Regions from separate parts of the Aurantivibrio plasticivorans genome, predicted to be linked through region 2. Evidence: predicted binding sites of a transcription regulator. Region 2 holds the regulator's gene; each other region holds the start of a gene.
What was found. The regulator sigma-54, encoded in region 2, starts transcription at its own class of promoters, with help from an activator protein. The targets are predictions, from matches to a motif close to TGGCACANNNNTTGCNNT.
Positions count from the first base shown of each region.

Region 1 (4,826 bases), 280 kb from region 2:
TAGGCTCATCAATAACATGTAGCGTATTAATATTCTGAGCGGTGATGCCAAGCAGCAGTTGTTTCTCACCCAATTCAACGAGTAGCAGTTTTTCTCTCGCTCCGAGCGACAGACTACTGACGATTTGCATGTGTTGATTCTGTAAAAACGTACCGCCACTTATCCTGCGCGCCAACCATGCTAGCGCAAAGATTAAAGCAAGCACCGCTAATAAACCCATAAAGACCTGCATGATATAGCTGGCGTTAGATCCAGAAACTCCAGTCATACCATCAGCATAAGATTCATAAGAGCTGATCATTGTGCTTAAAAATATCACGCTTAAAGCGGCGCGTTTTCGGTAATAGCTTGCAAATGCCAATATCACCTTTCGATACTCCTTGTATCTCTTTGCAAATTTACAGGTTGTCGAATGAGTTAGAGCTAACCTAAGCGTTTTATTCTCTCAGCAGGACTGATGACGTCAGTCATTCGAATACCAAATTTTTCGTTCACAACCACCACCTCGCCATGGGCGATCAGCGTTCCGTTAACCAGCACATCAAGTGGTTCGCCAGCTAAACGATCTAGCTCTATCACAGAACCTTGATTTAGCTGCAGTAAATTGCGAATCGTGATTGAGGTACTACCAACTTCCATTGACATGGTTACAGGAATATCCAGAATCACATCGAGATCAGGGTTCCCTGAAGCTTGTTTCAGCTCTAGACCTGGGTCACCACTAAAGTCGTCAAGCTCGGCGACTTCGCCTTCAGTGTCTTCTTGCTCCTCCAGCGCTGCAGCCCACTCGTCCGCCATATCTTCTTCGGATGAGCCTTCCTCCGGAACTAAATCGTCTTCATCACTCATTGCTCTTTTCCTTCTGTTCCTGCTTTTTCTTCTGCAGCGCTGCTTTTTCGGTAACGCCAGGAATGTGCACTCGTTTAATCACTTCGTCTATTTTGAGCGACAAATTGCCATTACATTGCCCTATGCGACTTTTAAACATGGGAATTCCATTAGCGGTAACAACATGAAAATCCGGCATTTCTACGGGTATCACATCACCGGTTTTTAACTCCATTATTTCTCTAAGCGGAATTTCCCGCTTAACGACATCTGTTTCTAGATCCACTCGCGCATCCATAATATCGTTACGCAATGCATTCACCCATCGATCGTCAGACTCGTCAGAATCCGTTTGCAAACCAGCGTCGAGCATTTCCCTAATGGGTTCAATGGTGGAGTACGGAATCGTAATATGTAGCTCACCACCACCACCATCTAGCTCTACATGGAAAGTGCTAACGACCACGACTTCACTAGGACTAACGATATTGGCCATTGAAGGGTTCACTTCAGAATTCACATATTCGAAGTCGATATCCATTACCGCTTTCCAAGCTTCAGCCAAATCAATGAATGCCTGCTGCAACACAATTTGAACTACGCGAAGTTCGGTTGGCGTAAATTCCCTACCTTCAATTTTCGCATGACGGCCATCGCCACCAAAAAAATTATCAACCAATTTAAAGACTAACTTGGCGTCAAAAATGATGAGCGATGTACCCCTTAGAGGCCGAAATTTCACCATATTTAAACTGGTAGGAACATAAAGGGTGTGCACGTATTCACCGAATTTTTGAATCTGAATACCACCGACCGACACATCGGCTGTACGGCGCAATAAATTAAACATGCTAATACGGGTATAACGTGCAAAGCGCTCGTTGATCATTTCCAGTGTCGGCATACGACCGCGGACAATGCGGTCTTGGCTTGTTAAGTCGTAGGATTTAACGCCGCCCTGCTCAACATCATTTTCAGTTTCAATCTCGCCATCATCAACACCATGAAGGAGCGCATCGATTTCGTCTTGTGATAGTAGATCTTGCATGTTAGCTCTCGATTACTGCATCACGAAGCTGGTAAAAAGTACTTGTTCTATGCCAGCGTCCCCAATTTCCTTTTCTAAAAGCGCTTGAATTTCTTCCCGCGCCGCTTCTTGTAACTTTTCTTTGCCTTCGTGTGTTTGGAGATCTTCGTAAACCTGGCCACCAAACAGTAGTACCAGTGCATTTCGTATTGCTGGCATGTGAGTTTCTATCGCGCTAATAACTGTCTCATCTCGGGTCATCAGCGTTAACTCGGCCTGAAGAAAGCGTTGTCTACCGCGCGCTTGAAAATTGACGATGATAGGCGGCTTGAGTGGAAAGTAGATCGCAGGTTTTGGTCCTTGATCTTCCTCGGGAACTTCTTCAATCATTTCAGCTTCAACCATTTCATCTTCAGCACCCGTGAACATATCTAGCGCGAATAATGTGCCAACCACAGAGATAATGATGAGCACAAGAATGATCGCCGCAAGAATACTGAGCTTTTTCTTGCCGCCACCGGACCCTTCTTCGCCTTCACCGGTGTCTTCTGTATCGTCCTCATCTGCCATGTCAATTTCCTGTCGTTTTATTGAATAACATCCGTTATTCACAGTAAGAGCAAAAAAAATGCCAGCGGGAGACAATTGGGTTTCTAAATGGGGTAAGTTTGAGAGGGAGGGAGGATGAGCGGCAGATTTGAAAAATCTTACCGCCTAGAATTTAGCGTTCCACGTTTTGCGATGGCTGTACGCTAAACGTAATAGTCCACGAGGTTGAGTAGTTCTAATGTAGCGGGTTCATCGCTGCTATTCACTGAATCGCCCTCACCTGGCATCCCAGAAGTAATTCCACCATCGGTGTTATCGTCCTGCGCCTCGTGCCCAGAATCGCGGCCTGACACATCAACATCGACTAGATTTAAGCCTCCCTGTTCGAACATTTCTCTTAATCGAAAAGCATTTTGATCTAGCATGTCACGAACGCTGGCGTTATGACTGACGAAACTAATACTGGCGGTATCTTGATTTACAGCAATCTTAACCTGCAACGGCCCAAGTTCTGGCGGATCCAGCCGAACCTCTGCAGACTGCACTTTCTGACTGGCTAGCCAAAACATCTTGTCAGCCATGGCCTGCCCCCATTCTCGATTACTGGCCAGTACCGGCAATTTAACTGAGGGCCCAACGCCGTCCTCCCCTCCACCTACTTGGTGGAGGGTTTGTAAGGTCTGTCCCCACTTCCCATCGGCGGCGAGAGGCTTGATTGTCATCGCCATAGTAGAACCATTGTCAGCAAGAGCTGACTTGCCATCCACCGCTTGCGACTTACCTAATAGATCGACAGACCTGAGATCCTGTTTCATGTTGTTTCTGAGGGCTTCTGACAAGGTAGCGGCAGTGGGTACCACCTCTGCCACTCGACTGCTTTCAGGCGACTGCGCGGTGGTACTGATAAGGTCGCTAGCCCCTTGCCCCGTAGACATTAGATGAGAGCGGCCTGAGTTTGGCATGGCGTTGGTATTTCCGAAGGTTTCCACACCTGGCTTCTTGGGGCCTACTTCGGCGTGAACAAGATCGTTAACCGCTCGTTCACTGGCAAGATCTTTGGCTTGCGTCTGAGAGTTACCATTTTCAAATACGCTATCAACGGCTTCTATCGGTATGTGAGTCTGCGGCTCATTGGCAACAGTGCTTGTTGTACTAAGGTTAGTGTTTTCACCTATCGGTTGAAGTATTTGAGCGATAGCTTCTGCTAAGGGGACCCCACCTTCAACTAGGTCCTCTAATGCCTCCAATTGCTGTGGTGTCAACTCCTGAATGGCATTTAGCCCGTTGAGGTTTAATTCCGACAGGCTGTCATGCATAGCGGGGATACTTAGTGAGGCAGGTAAATCTTGTCGCTGTTGCGGCAAACTATTGCCTTCAGGCTGAAAAATACCCCGCGGCGTATCGTCATCCGTATTCGCTTGGTGCGGCGCGCTGTGCGCGCCACCTTGTTCTTCAGTGGCATCATAAGATTTATTTTCCGTTGCGGCTTTTACATCGTGGTCCGCCGACTTATTTTGTCGTTCACTATTCGCATTTTCACTAAGGTCGTCGCTTTTGCGCGCTTCATTTGCTGATGACTTTACTTCGCTAGAATGATTCGGTGAAGATGGATTATCTTTCTCTTGAACGCCTTTTTTTTCTGATTTTTCAGCAACTTGCGACGCACTACCTGTTGTTTTATTGGGTTGTTCGGATCGATCACGGAGCACCTCGTGAAAGCGTTTACCGGACTCAGAAGGCGCTTTATCCACGACACGAGTCTTGTTTTCTGGGTTTACTTTCACCACAGGGTTAGCATTCAGTGACAATATAAAATCAGTCGAGTTTGGTGTTGCGCCCATTTCAGTAGACTCCTTACAACGCTATACACAAGATGCTGCTACCACTATATCTAATAGCGGGTATTTAAATTCTATGAGAAGAAGTGCAAAGGCAGTGCCAGATCAAAAACCGATGAGTTAACCTAATGAACGTGGCTTAAATAAACTAGGTCACGATTAAACTAGGTCATGGTCACCTTACCGATTGAAAAGCCAAAAACAATAATTTGAAAAACAAAAGCAATTGTGCGGTTTTCCCGCAATTTAGACGAACGATGAATTCAGGAGTTAGAAAAATGAAAGCGTCACGCGAGACGATACGCTACTTAGTTAGGCTTTTGCCTAGTGTAGTCATTAGCGCACTAATGACTACTACTAGCGTCGCTGAAAACTACACAATACCTCGTATGGCAGATGGAAAACCCGACTTGCAAGGCGTATGGACCAACGCATCGCTGACGCGTATGACTCGCCCGGCAGAGTTCGAAGACCTTGTGATACCAAAGTCGAAAATTGAAGAAATCACTTACAACTCCTACTACAACCGCCGTTTACGCGAAGACAATAAGCGAACCGACCCGAATGCACCACCGCCAAACGAC
Region 1 is NZ_AP036020.1:2,483,870-2,488,695, forward strand. Features, by position in the region: gene fliO (flagellar biosynthetic protein FliO) at 1-367, opposite strand, end outside; gene fliN (flagellar motor switch protein FliN) at 424-849, opposite strand; gene fliM (flagellar motor switch protein FliM) at 842-1,876, opposite strand; gene ACZ5NB_RS11215 (flagellar basal body-associated FliL family protein) at 1,889-2,425, opposite strand; gene ACZ5NB_RS11220 (flagellar hook-length control protein FliK) at 2,608-4,245, opposite strand; gene ACZ5NB_RS11225 (hypothetical protein) at 4,521-4,826, shown strand, end outside.
Region 1: ACZ5NB_RS11215 (flagellar basal body-associated FliL family protein) is a predicted target of sigma-54. The motif match lies at 2,472-2,489, and genes of this name have one in related genera.

Region 2 (4,826 bases):
CTCAACATTTCCAAGCAAACCTCAATAAACCTAGCCCGAAAGATTTCACTGCCATTCAAAATCCGCGATTTTATTTTTATAAGGCCGATGCCACTCCATGGCACTTGAGCGCTGAGCAAGGTAGGGCCACTGAAAACGGCGAAAAGCTTGAGCTAAGTACCAATGTCAACGCGTGGCAATCTCTGGAAGACGGTGAAACTCGTATTACCGCACCGAGCATATCGCTTTTTCCAAATCGCCAATTAGCCGAATCGGATAAAACTGTTATCATCCGCTACCCCAGAGCCGTTTACAGTGGCCTAGGAATGGAAGTTGATTTCAAACAACAAGTGTTCACGCTCTTATCCAAGGTTAAGGGGAAGCATGAGCCACCAACACACGGTGAACTGTTACAATCAACGCCCACCATGCCAGGCCAACCAAACGAGGCTGTGACCCCATCACAGTCACCCGAAACTGAGTAAGGATTGACCTAATGTGCCGTCTTCATCAAACATTTATGGCACTGAGCCTTTGGCTCATCGCCCAGCCAGTGCTGGCGCTACCAACAGATAAAGACCAAGAGATTGATATCGAAATGCAAGGCCGTATGCGCATTGATACTGCGAATGAGGTCGCCACTTATTCTAAGAACGTCGTCGTCACTCAGGGCTCACTGAAAATCATGTCAGACGAATTGACCGCGCACGGCAACATCAATAACCCCAACAAAATTATTGCCATTGGCGAACCTGCCACACTGCAACAGCAGCCATCAAGCGATCAAGGCGTAATAACGGTTAAGGGTAACCACATTGAGTACCGAGTGGGCAGCGAGCAAGTTTTAATTTCAGGTAACGCTGTATTTGAGCAAAGCGGTACAACCATCACCGCAGCCAAGCTGTTCTACGATGTCAGTAGCTCCCTGGTAGAAGCAGAAGCCGGCGACGACACTATCAAACTGGTTAGCCCTCCGCGCAACCGTGGCGCGAGTGACGAACAACCGCCATCTAACAATAAAGCGGAGTAGCCAATGTCCACTCTTCGTGCCGAAAACCTTGCTAAGCGCTATAAAGGGAGAGATGTGGTTTCAGATGTTTCGGTGTCTGTATCTGCTCGAGAGGTAGTCGGCTTACTCGGCCCAAACGGTGCAGGGAAAACAACCTGTTTTTATATGATCGCAGGCCTGATTAAACCTTTGCGTGGCGAGATCTTCATCGACGACCTCAATATTACTCAATTTGCTATGCATGATCGCGCTAAAGCGGGCATAGGCTATTTACCTCAAGAGGCTTCGGTTTTTCGCAAGTTATCGGTCGCTGACAATATTCTCAGTATTCTCGAGACGCGCCCCCAACTCAATCGTAAACAGCGCCTCCACAAAATGGAGGAATTGTTAGTCGAGTTCAATATCACCCACTTACGCGACAGCCTAGGCATGGCGTTATCAGGCGGCGAACGCCGTCGAGTGGAAATTGCGCGAGCGTTAGCCACTGATCCTGCCTTTATTTTGTTGGACGAACCCTTCGCGGGCGTTGACCCAATATCCGTTAACGACATCAAAGGCATCATCACTCACCTAAAAGAACGCGGTATCGGCGTGCTCATTACCGATCACAATGTAAGAGAAACGCTCGATATTTGCGAGCGCGCTTTCATTGTTAGTGAAGGTCATATCATCGAGTCGGGTAGCCCCGAACAAGTTCTGAACAACCAGAAAGTTCGCAAAGTTTATCTGGGCGAACATTTTCGTCTATAGGCCTATCGACACGCCTCAAGTCAACGTCTAATTCGCTATTAACCGCGTTTTTTACAAACCAATTTTCATTAAATAAGCGATTTTTTGACCACAGGCATAAACATTGCTTGTCAAGATTGCCGCGTCGCGGTAGCCTGTCTACACTTAGTCAGGGGTTCCAAATTGGCACATCCTTTCTAGACAATTTAGCTGATGTAAATTAAGGGAAAGCCAAGTCTCACGGTTGAGCAACAAGATCTTGTCAACGCTCGCACTATCAAACCGAAGTTGTGCTTGGCAAGTTAAAGTGCAACGCAGTCGCCGTCATCTATGAAACAATCGCTTCAACTTAAGCTGGGCCAACAGCTCACAATGACACCGCAATTGCAGCAAGCAATTAAGCTTCTGCAACTGTCCACCTTGGATTTACAGCAAGAGATCCAAGATGCGCTAGATTCCAATCCAATGTTGGAGATATCTGAAGATGATTCAGGTTCGGATGGAGGCAGCGGTGATACTGATTCAAATTCGGAGAATACCAGCGAAGCAACCAGTACATCCGATGGCGACTCCGCCAATGACCCTCAAGACCTTTATAACAACGATAATTTCGAGAATAGCGCACCCAATTCAAGTGATGACTCGCAAGATTACCCTGAGTCAGACTGGAATAATGAAATCCCCAATGAACTTCCAGTCGATACCAGTTGGGACGATATCTACCAACCGTCAACAGGCCCTGTCGCTAGTGGCCCTGAAGACGAAGACTACGATTACGACTCCCGGCGTACTGTCACAGAGTCTCTATACGATCACCTAATGTGGCAGCTTAATTTGACGCCAATGTCTGATCGAGACCGCGTCATCGCCATGTCAATTCTTGATGCTGTTGAGCCGTCTGGTTTCCTTTCTCAAACCACCAATGAGATATTTCACGGTATCGAAGATAGCCTGGAAGAACTCGAAGAAGATGAAGTCAATGCCGTTTTACATCGACTGCAACAATTTGACCCACCCGGTGTTTGTGCTCACGACCTCCAAGAGTCCCTACTCATCCAGCTGAAACAGTTCGCTGAAGATACACCTTATTTAAAAGACGCCTTCGTCGTCGTCAAAGACCACCTAGCATTGCTCGGTAGTCGAGATTACAAACAATTAATGCGTAAAACAAAGCTCAAAGAAGCGGAACTACGCGATACGATTTTATTAATTCAAAGCTTAAACCCTCGCCCAGGTGAACAAATTAACGCTGGGGAAACCGAATATGTCGTACCGGATGTATTCGTCAGTAAAGAGGACGACCGGTGGGCAGTGAAGCTAAATCCTGATATCGCACCTAAGCTGCGTATCAACCCAGCCTATTCTGCATTGATTAAGCGAGCCGACAATAGTAGTGACAACACCTTCTTGAGAGATAATTTGCAGGAAGCGCGATGGTTTCTAAAAAGTTTGCATAGCCGTAACGAAACCTTGTTAAAAGTTGCCACCTGTATCGTAGAAAAGCAACGCGGTTTCTTAGACTATGGTCCAGAGGCGATGAAGCCACTAGTTCTTCACGACGTTGCTGAGGCGGTGGGGATGCATGAATCCACTATTTCCCGTGTGACAACGCAAAAGTATATGCACACGCCACAGGGGATATTTGAGCTAAAATATTTTTTCTCTAGTCATGTCAGTACCGACAGCGGCGGAGAATGCTCATCTACCGCTATCCGCGCTATAATTAAGAAACTGGTTGTTGCGGAAAATCCGAAAAAACCACTCAGTGATAGTAAAATTGCCGAACTATTGGCCGAGCAAGGTATTCAAGTAGCAAGACGCACTATAGCCAAGTATCGGGAGTCTCTAAACATTCCCGCTTCTAACGAACGCAAACGGCTTGTGTGAAAAGTATCCAGCGATTAACTCGACACATTTGTCGCGACCTTACTTCCGCTACAGTCATAGCGCCTACTTAGGCAAAGAGGCTTATATCCAACAGGAGTCAACGCCCCAAGTATGTAATGTGACCCGCAAAACAATCAATTATTGTCATATAACGGACAGAGTTCCCCTACACAATTAGGAGCTGCACTATGCAATTAAACATCAGTGGCCATCACCTCGATCTCACCGACTCCATTAAAGATTATGTCGCCAACAAACTCGACAAACTCAACCGACACAGCGACCAGATTACGTCGGTTAACGTTATCTTGTCAGTCGACAAGCTGGAGCAAAAAGCAGAAGCCACTGTACACGTTAGCGGTAAAGATTTTTTTGCGGATTCTAGCAATGAAGATTTATACGCTGCGATCGATCTTCTGTCAGACAAGCTTGACCGACAGCTCATTAAGCACAAAGAAAAGCAACGTAGCCATCGCTAGTCGTCTCGCGAGCAGTTAACCAACCTATGGACATTAGCAAGATACTCTCCCCCTCTCGCACTTGTTGCCACATTGCTGGTGGCAGCAAGAAGCGGGTTTTGGAAGAAACAGCAAAAAAAATCGCAGAAGACTACCCGGCACTCTCGTCGGATGAATTATTCAGAGAACTAGTGAATCGAGAGAGACTAGGCTCTACTGGTATTGGGCAAGGTATTGCAATACCGCATTGTCGGGTCAAAAACTTAGCCAATGCCGTGGGCGTCTTATTCACTCTCGATACGGCGATTGAATTTGAAGCAATTGATGATTCCCCAGTAGATATCGTGTTTGCGTTGCTGGTGCCCGACGAAGCGGAGAATCAGCACCTGCAAACCCTGTCTCTACTAGCGCAAGCGTTTAGTAATCCGTCTAATCTTAATATCATCAGGCGGGCCAATAGCGATGAATCTTTATTCAAATGTGCCACCGAAGTATTTAACGATATCTAACGAAATAAATAATCGGTATCGATAACCGGGCCAGCGCCTTTTGAGCAAACTCTAAGGCTCAACCTAATGGAGCTAAAAGGTTTCAATTATGCGTTTGATTGTCATTAGCGGCCATTCCGGCTCAGGCAAGAGTACCGCGCTACACCTTCTCGAAGATGCTGGTTTCACGTGCGTGGACAACCTACCAGCTTCCTTGCTACCGCAATTAGTTGACCATATAAAGACGCTTAACCCCGATGGTGATGGTCACCAAAA
Region 2 is NZ_AP036020.1:2,764,002-2,768,827, forward strand. Features, by position in the region: gene lptC (LPS export ABC transporter periplasmic protein LptC) at 1-464, shown strand, start outside; gene lptA (lipopolysaccharide transport periplasmic protein LptA) at 476-1,009, shown strand; gene lptB (LPS export ABC transporter ATP-binding protein) at 1,013-1,738, shown strand; gene ACZ5NB_RS12430 (RNA polymerase factor sigma-54) at 2,048-3,604, shown strand; gene hpf (ribosome hibernation-promoting factor, HPF/YfiA family) at 3,793-4,083, shown strand; gene ACZ5NB_RS12440 (PTS sugar transporter subunit IIA) at 4,110-4,571, shown strand; gene rapZ (RNase adapter RapZ) at 4,660-4,826, shown strand, end outside.

Region 3 (4,826 bases), 200 kb from region 2:
TTACGCCGCTGCCATGGCAATTAAAGATATAGCAAAAGATAACCTAATTCCCATACTATTCGTTACGGCACTTGATGATGAGGAGACGTTGGCCCGTTGCTTAGAAATAGGCGGTGATGATTTTGTGCCAAAACCTGTGAATGAAAACGTATTGCTCGCGAAGATACGTGCTCATCAGAGGTCCGTCAAATTACACAATCAACTTAAGGCCAGCAACGAATCGTTAAGTTATCACCGCCGTGTAATGGATCGAGAGCACAAAATTGTTGAAACCGTGTTTAGCAATGGAATGCAGCGCATGGAGCAACATTGTAATAATGTTAATTTCCATGTTTCGCCAATGTCCATGTTCAACGGAGACCTGTTGTTGATTTCTCGCAGTCCTCTCGGTGGCGTGTATGTGCTTCTTGGGGACTTTACTGGGCATGGTTTATCTGCCGCAATAGGGTGCCTTCCTGTATCCGATATTTTTTATGCTATGGCGCAAAAGAAAGCCGGAATAGGTCATATAGCTCGAGAAATTAATAGAAAGCTGCAAAATATTTTGCCTCCGAACATGTTTTTCTGTGCCAGCATTTTGGAACTGGATAGGTCCGGTGATCGCCTTACGGCCTGGTGTGGTGGAATGAATGATATGTTGTTGTTAAATCAGCGAGGAAAAATAGTTCGTAAAGTTCAATCACAACATATGCCACTAGGCGTATTGTCCGATAGTGAATTTGAAGATTCGGTAGAGCTCATTACCCCCGTCTCAGGTTTGAGAATATACTCCTATACCGATGGTATTGTGGAAGCGGTCAATGGGGCTGGCGAAATGTATGGTGAACAGCGTTTCATTAGCTTTTTGGAAACAACACGTGGACCATCCGTCGATGCAATCTCTGACGAAATAGAGCGCTACCATGAAGGTACCGCCCAAACCGATGATATTTCCTTGGTTGAGATTATTGGTAAACCCGTAACTTTCGGTGGTGAAATTCAGGGCGATAATGAAAAAAGTAAGCCCATATGCCTGCCTTGGAATATAGTCCTTAAATTAACCGCTGAACAGCTCCGCAACACGAATACTATTGAGCAAATCGTTAGGCTCATTAGTAGTGTGCAGTTTGCTAAAGATCATAGAGACGTTTTGTTTACAATTATCAGTGAACTTTATAACAACTCCTTAGAGCATGGCCTATTAAAGCTAGATTCGGCGATCAAAAATGAAGAAGATGGTTTTTCTCGGTACTATCAGATGCGTAAAGCATTGCTCGACGGGCTATCCGATGGGGAATTAGAGATTAAGGTTTGGGTGGCCGAGAATGAATGCCTTAATATTCAATTGACTGATAGCGGAGACGGGTTCGATTATTCGGTGATGAGTAATGGCGCAGGAGATCAGCTCGCTCATTCCCGCGGCTTAAACTTACTCATGTCTCTGTGCGAGAACATCTACTATTCGAATGGTGGCCGGACCGTTACCGTATCTTATCCGCTGCATTGATGAGCGTTGTATTTCCAGCTTCGAGTTGATAGCAGACATAATTTTGTATTTTTATCTTATCACTGACCGCAATGTTTCTCAGTGAAATGCTCAGTAGGGTGTGTTCGTAGGGCCGTCTAGCGAAGCGCGATGTCTTAAGCTCGGCGGCGCATTCAAGACGGACTGCGTTATCTAAATTAAACTGTAACTTGTTAAAGTAGCAACCGCGTGACAGTTGGGACGCCAAATTGCCTGCAATCGCGAGCCGTGCTCCTCCTGCTGATAAATTGATAATTTTTGCACTCCAAGGAATACCTATCGGAGAGGTTACGCGACAGATCGCATTATGGCCTGCGTCGGGCTGCCACCTGGGATATAAGCGTCGGGATCGATAACCAATCTCGGCAGGGAGTGTGATACCAACAAGGGGGTATCGGTCGTCGGTAATGATTTTTACGTGGCCCTGAAAGTTTAGAATCTGGCCGTGTTGACGATGCTGTATCGTCAGTTTGTCGCCAATTTTGACTGGCTCATAGATGTTCTCTGGGGTAAAGCTATCTAGCCACAGTGTATCGTCCCATACATCGATGCCGACAATCATGCTCTGGTAGCTGTTGGGGTGAAAACCATCTAGGATGTCTACGGCCAAGAGTTGTCTAGTTTGCTGGAGTTGGAACAATGGAGCAAGTCGCTCCTGAACTGATTCTCGCTCGAGAGCTCGATGCTGACTTGACTGTGTGGAGTGCTGCCTGTCTTTTTGAAAAAGACTCATTAACGATGATGCCTGACGATACATAAAGAATGATGCTCCAAAATATCCGCTGCTATTAAGCGAGACTCAAAAAGTGTTGCCTAAGTTCGTTAGAGCAATCAATATGCCAATGCAAGGCGCTGTCACGGCCATGGTTGCCGGAGTATAGGTTGACTCGAAGCGGCAGAGGTTTGCCTCAATCTGGCTAGGTTGGGTCCGTCTCTACTGATAGCGACTAATATTCACCGCCAACGGTGCCGGAATGTTGTCACGGGCTAAATAGCGCGTGCCGAAAATGCGACACTGAGTGATTCGCGTATTTAACCATTCAAACTCTCGTCAATTACCCCTACAATACACGCCATTCTTAAGTTCTGCCTTTTGGTTGCATAATTAACTTTTTAATTGGACATTATGGTTAATACAGAGTTATTGTCGGGGGTCTCAAGCGCAAAGGAACGCTTGGAGTTCAATAAACTGCAAAAGCGTTTACGCCGCCATGTGGGCACCGCTATTGTCGATTTTAAAATGATCGAAGATGGCGATAAGGTCATGGTGTGTTTGTCTGGAGGGAAAGACTCTTTCTGCATGCTTGACATCTTACTCAATCTGCAGAAAACCGCGCCGATTGAGTTCGACGTTGTTGCGGTGAACATGGATCAAAAGCAGCCGGGTTTTCCTGAGCATGTACTTCCAGAATACCTCGATCGTCTAGGCGTTCCCTACCATATCGTTGAGCGTGATACCTACAGCGTGGTCAAAGAAGTTGTACCTGAAGGTAAGACGACATGTGGCCTGTGTTCTAGGCTTCGCCGTGGGACGCTATATGGTTTTGCTGAAAAAATTGGGGCGACCAAAGTTGCGTTAGGGCACCATAAAGATGATATTGTTGAGACCTTGTTTCTCAATTTGTTTTATGGCGGTCGTTTAAAAGCCATGCCACCTAAACTGCTGTCGGATGACAAACGTAACATTGTCATTCGCCCTTTAGCGTACTGTCGCGAGAAAGATTTGATTCGCTACGCCGACGCTAAACAGTTCCCAATAATTCCCTGTAATTTGTGCGGATCTCAAGAGAATCTACAGCGGCAAAACATTAAACATATGTTGATGGGCTGGGAAAAAGAGTTTCCAGGGCGCACAGAAACGATATTCTCTGCCTTGCAAAAGGTGTCTCCATCGCAATTGGCTGACAGAGAGTTGTTTAATTTCGCTGACCTTATGATCGATCGCAGTACTGAACCTAACTATGACTTATCCTTAATCGAAAGCTTTGAAGGTGCGGAGGCGCAACGAGTACCAGAGGGTGGTCGGTCCGACAGCACCGGTGTTGAAGAATTTATTCCGCACGTGCGACTTTAATGTTACAGTCCGCGTTGCAACTGATTCAGCCAAAAGTAAGTCAATGAAGTCTCCGTTATTCGACGTAATCTACATCGATAAATTTCGCGACCCCAGTGAGGTCTCTCGCTTTAATCGTCAAGCTAAACAGCGTTTTAATTTGTCTGATGGTGCGCTCCATATGCTCAGTGCGGGTGACCCAATCCTAATCAAAAAACGCCAAGGCAAAAAACAGGCAGAGTCTTATAGGCAAGTGATTGAAAGTATTGGCGGCGTATGTTGGTACCAACCGGCGGCAGATGATGGCAAGTACCATGATCGTCGACACGTTCAGCGCCGCGGGCTTTTAGATCGGCGCAAATGCTATCGTGCCAGCAGCGTGCTGTCTGATCGCCGTTGTAACCGCGGCCGCAGATCATCGGATCGTAGTTAGCTTGTCGTTTCTCGGTTGTAATACAGCTTGTCATCCCTTCTTAAAGTAACGTCTCTACTCTCTCATTTCTTAATCGTAATTTTTAGTTTTCCGGGACTGCAAACTCGCTGATAGCCAGCTATATTGATTAAAGCGGTGGATTTAACACAGGAGAACTATGCATGTTAAAGCAAAATTACGAAGTGCTTTACGTCGATAAATTTAACAGCGCCCAGGAAGCGGCAGCCACGCGAGCAAGTTTATGTAAAACATTCGGGCTTAAACCGCACCAGTGGGACCGTATGTCGTCTGGTGACCCCGTGGTAATTAAGAAGGGTGTCGCTTACGATGAAGCCGAGCGGTACCTTAAAGCAATAGCTCAAGCCGGGGGGACGGCCTGGGTGCAAGAGCTGGATGCCGATGGCAATCATATTGAGCGACGCACGATGAAGCGTCGGCAGCTCTTTGATCGCCGCGCGGTCTACAGAGCCTCATCCATTCAGCCTGACCGGCGCCAATCTAGGGGACGCCGCAGTACAGATAAGGTACTTATCCACTAAGCGCTGGGGTTGTAGTTTGGAGAAGTCGAGCTTCAACCGCGTTTAACTACTCCAATAGGCCTCTCTAGCCGTTAAATGTCTATCTCCGGCTTTATTCGATCTTGTATTAATATATGGTCTAGTTTTTGCCATACTCCTTTATAGTCTTTGTCTTCGATATTTGGGTGTGGGTTGTGAACCACATAAACAGGGGGCGTATGGCGAGATTGCAGGTTGTAAAAGGGGATATCACGCAGCTAGATGTTGATGCCATAGTCAATGCTGCGAATGCGCGGTTGGCTGGTGGCGGCGGTGTTG
Region 3 is NZ_AP036020.1:2,559,885-2,564,710, reverse strand. Features, by position in the region: gene ACZ5NB_RS11570 (SpoIIE family protein phosphatase) at 1-1,486, shown strand, start outside; gene ACZ5NB_RS11565 (flagellar brake protein) at 1,461-2,114, opposite strand; gene ttcA (tRNA 2-thiocytidine(32) synthetase TtcA) at 2,631-3,578, shown strand; gene ACZ5NB_RS11555 (hypothetical protein) at 3,622-3,990, shown strand; gene ACZ5NB_RS11550 (hypothetical protein) at 4,152-4,529, shown strand; gene ACZ5NB_RS11545 (O-acetyl-ADP-ribose deacetylase) at 4,727-4,826, shown strand, end outside.
Region 3: ACZ5NB_RS11565 (flagellar brake protein) is a predicted target of sigma-54. The motif match lies at 2,329-2,346, and genes of this name have one in related genera.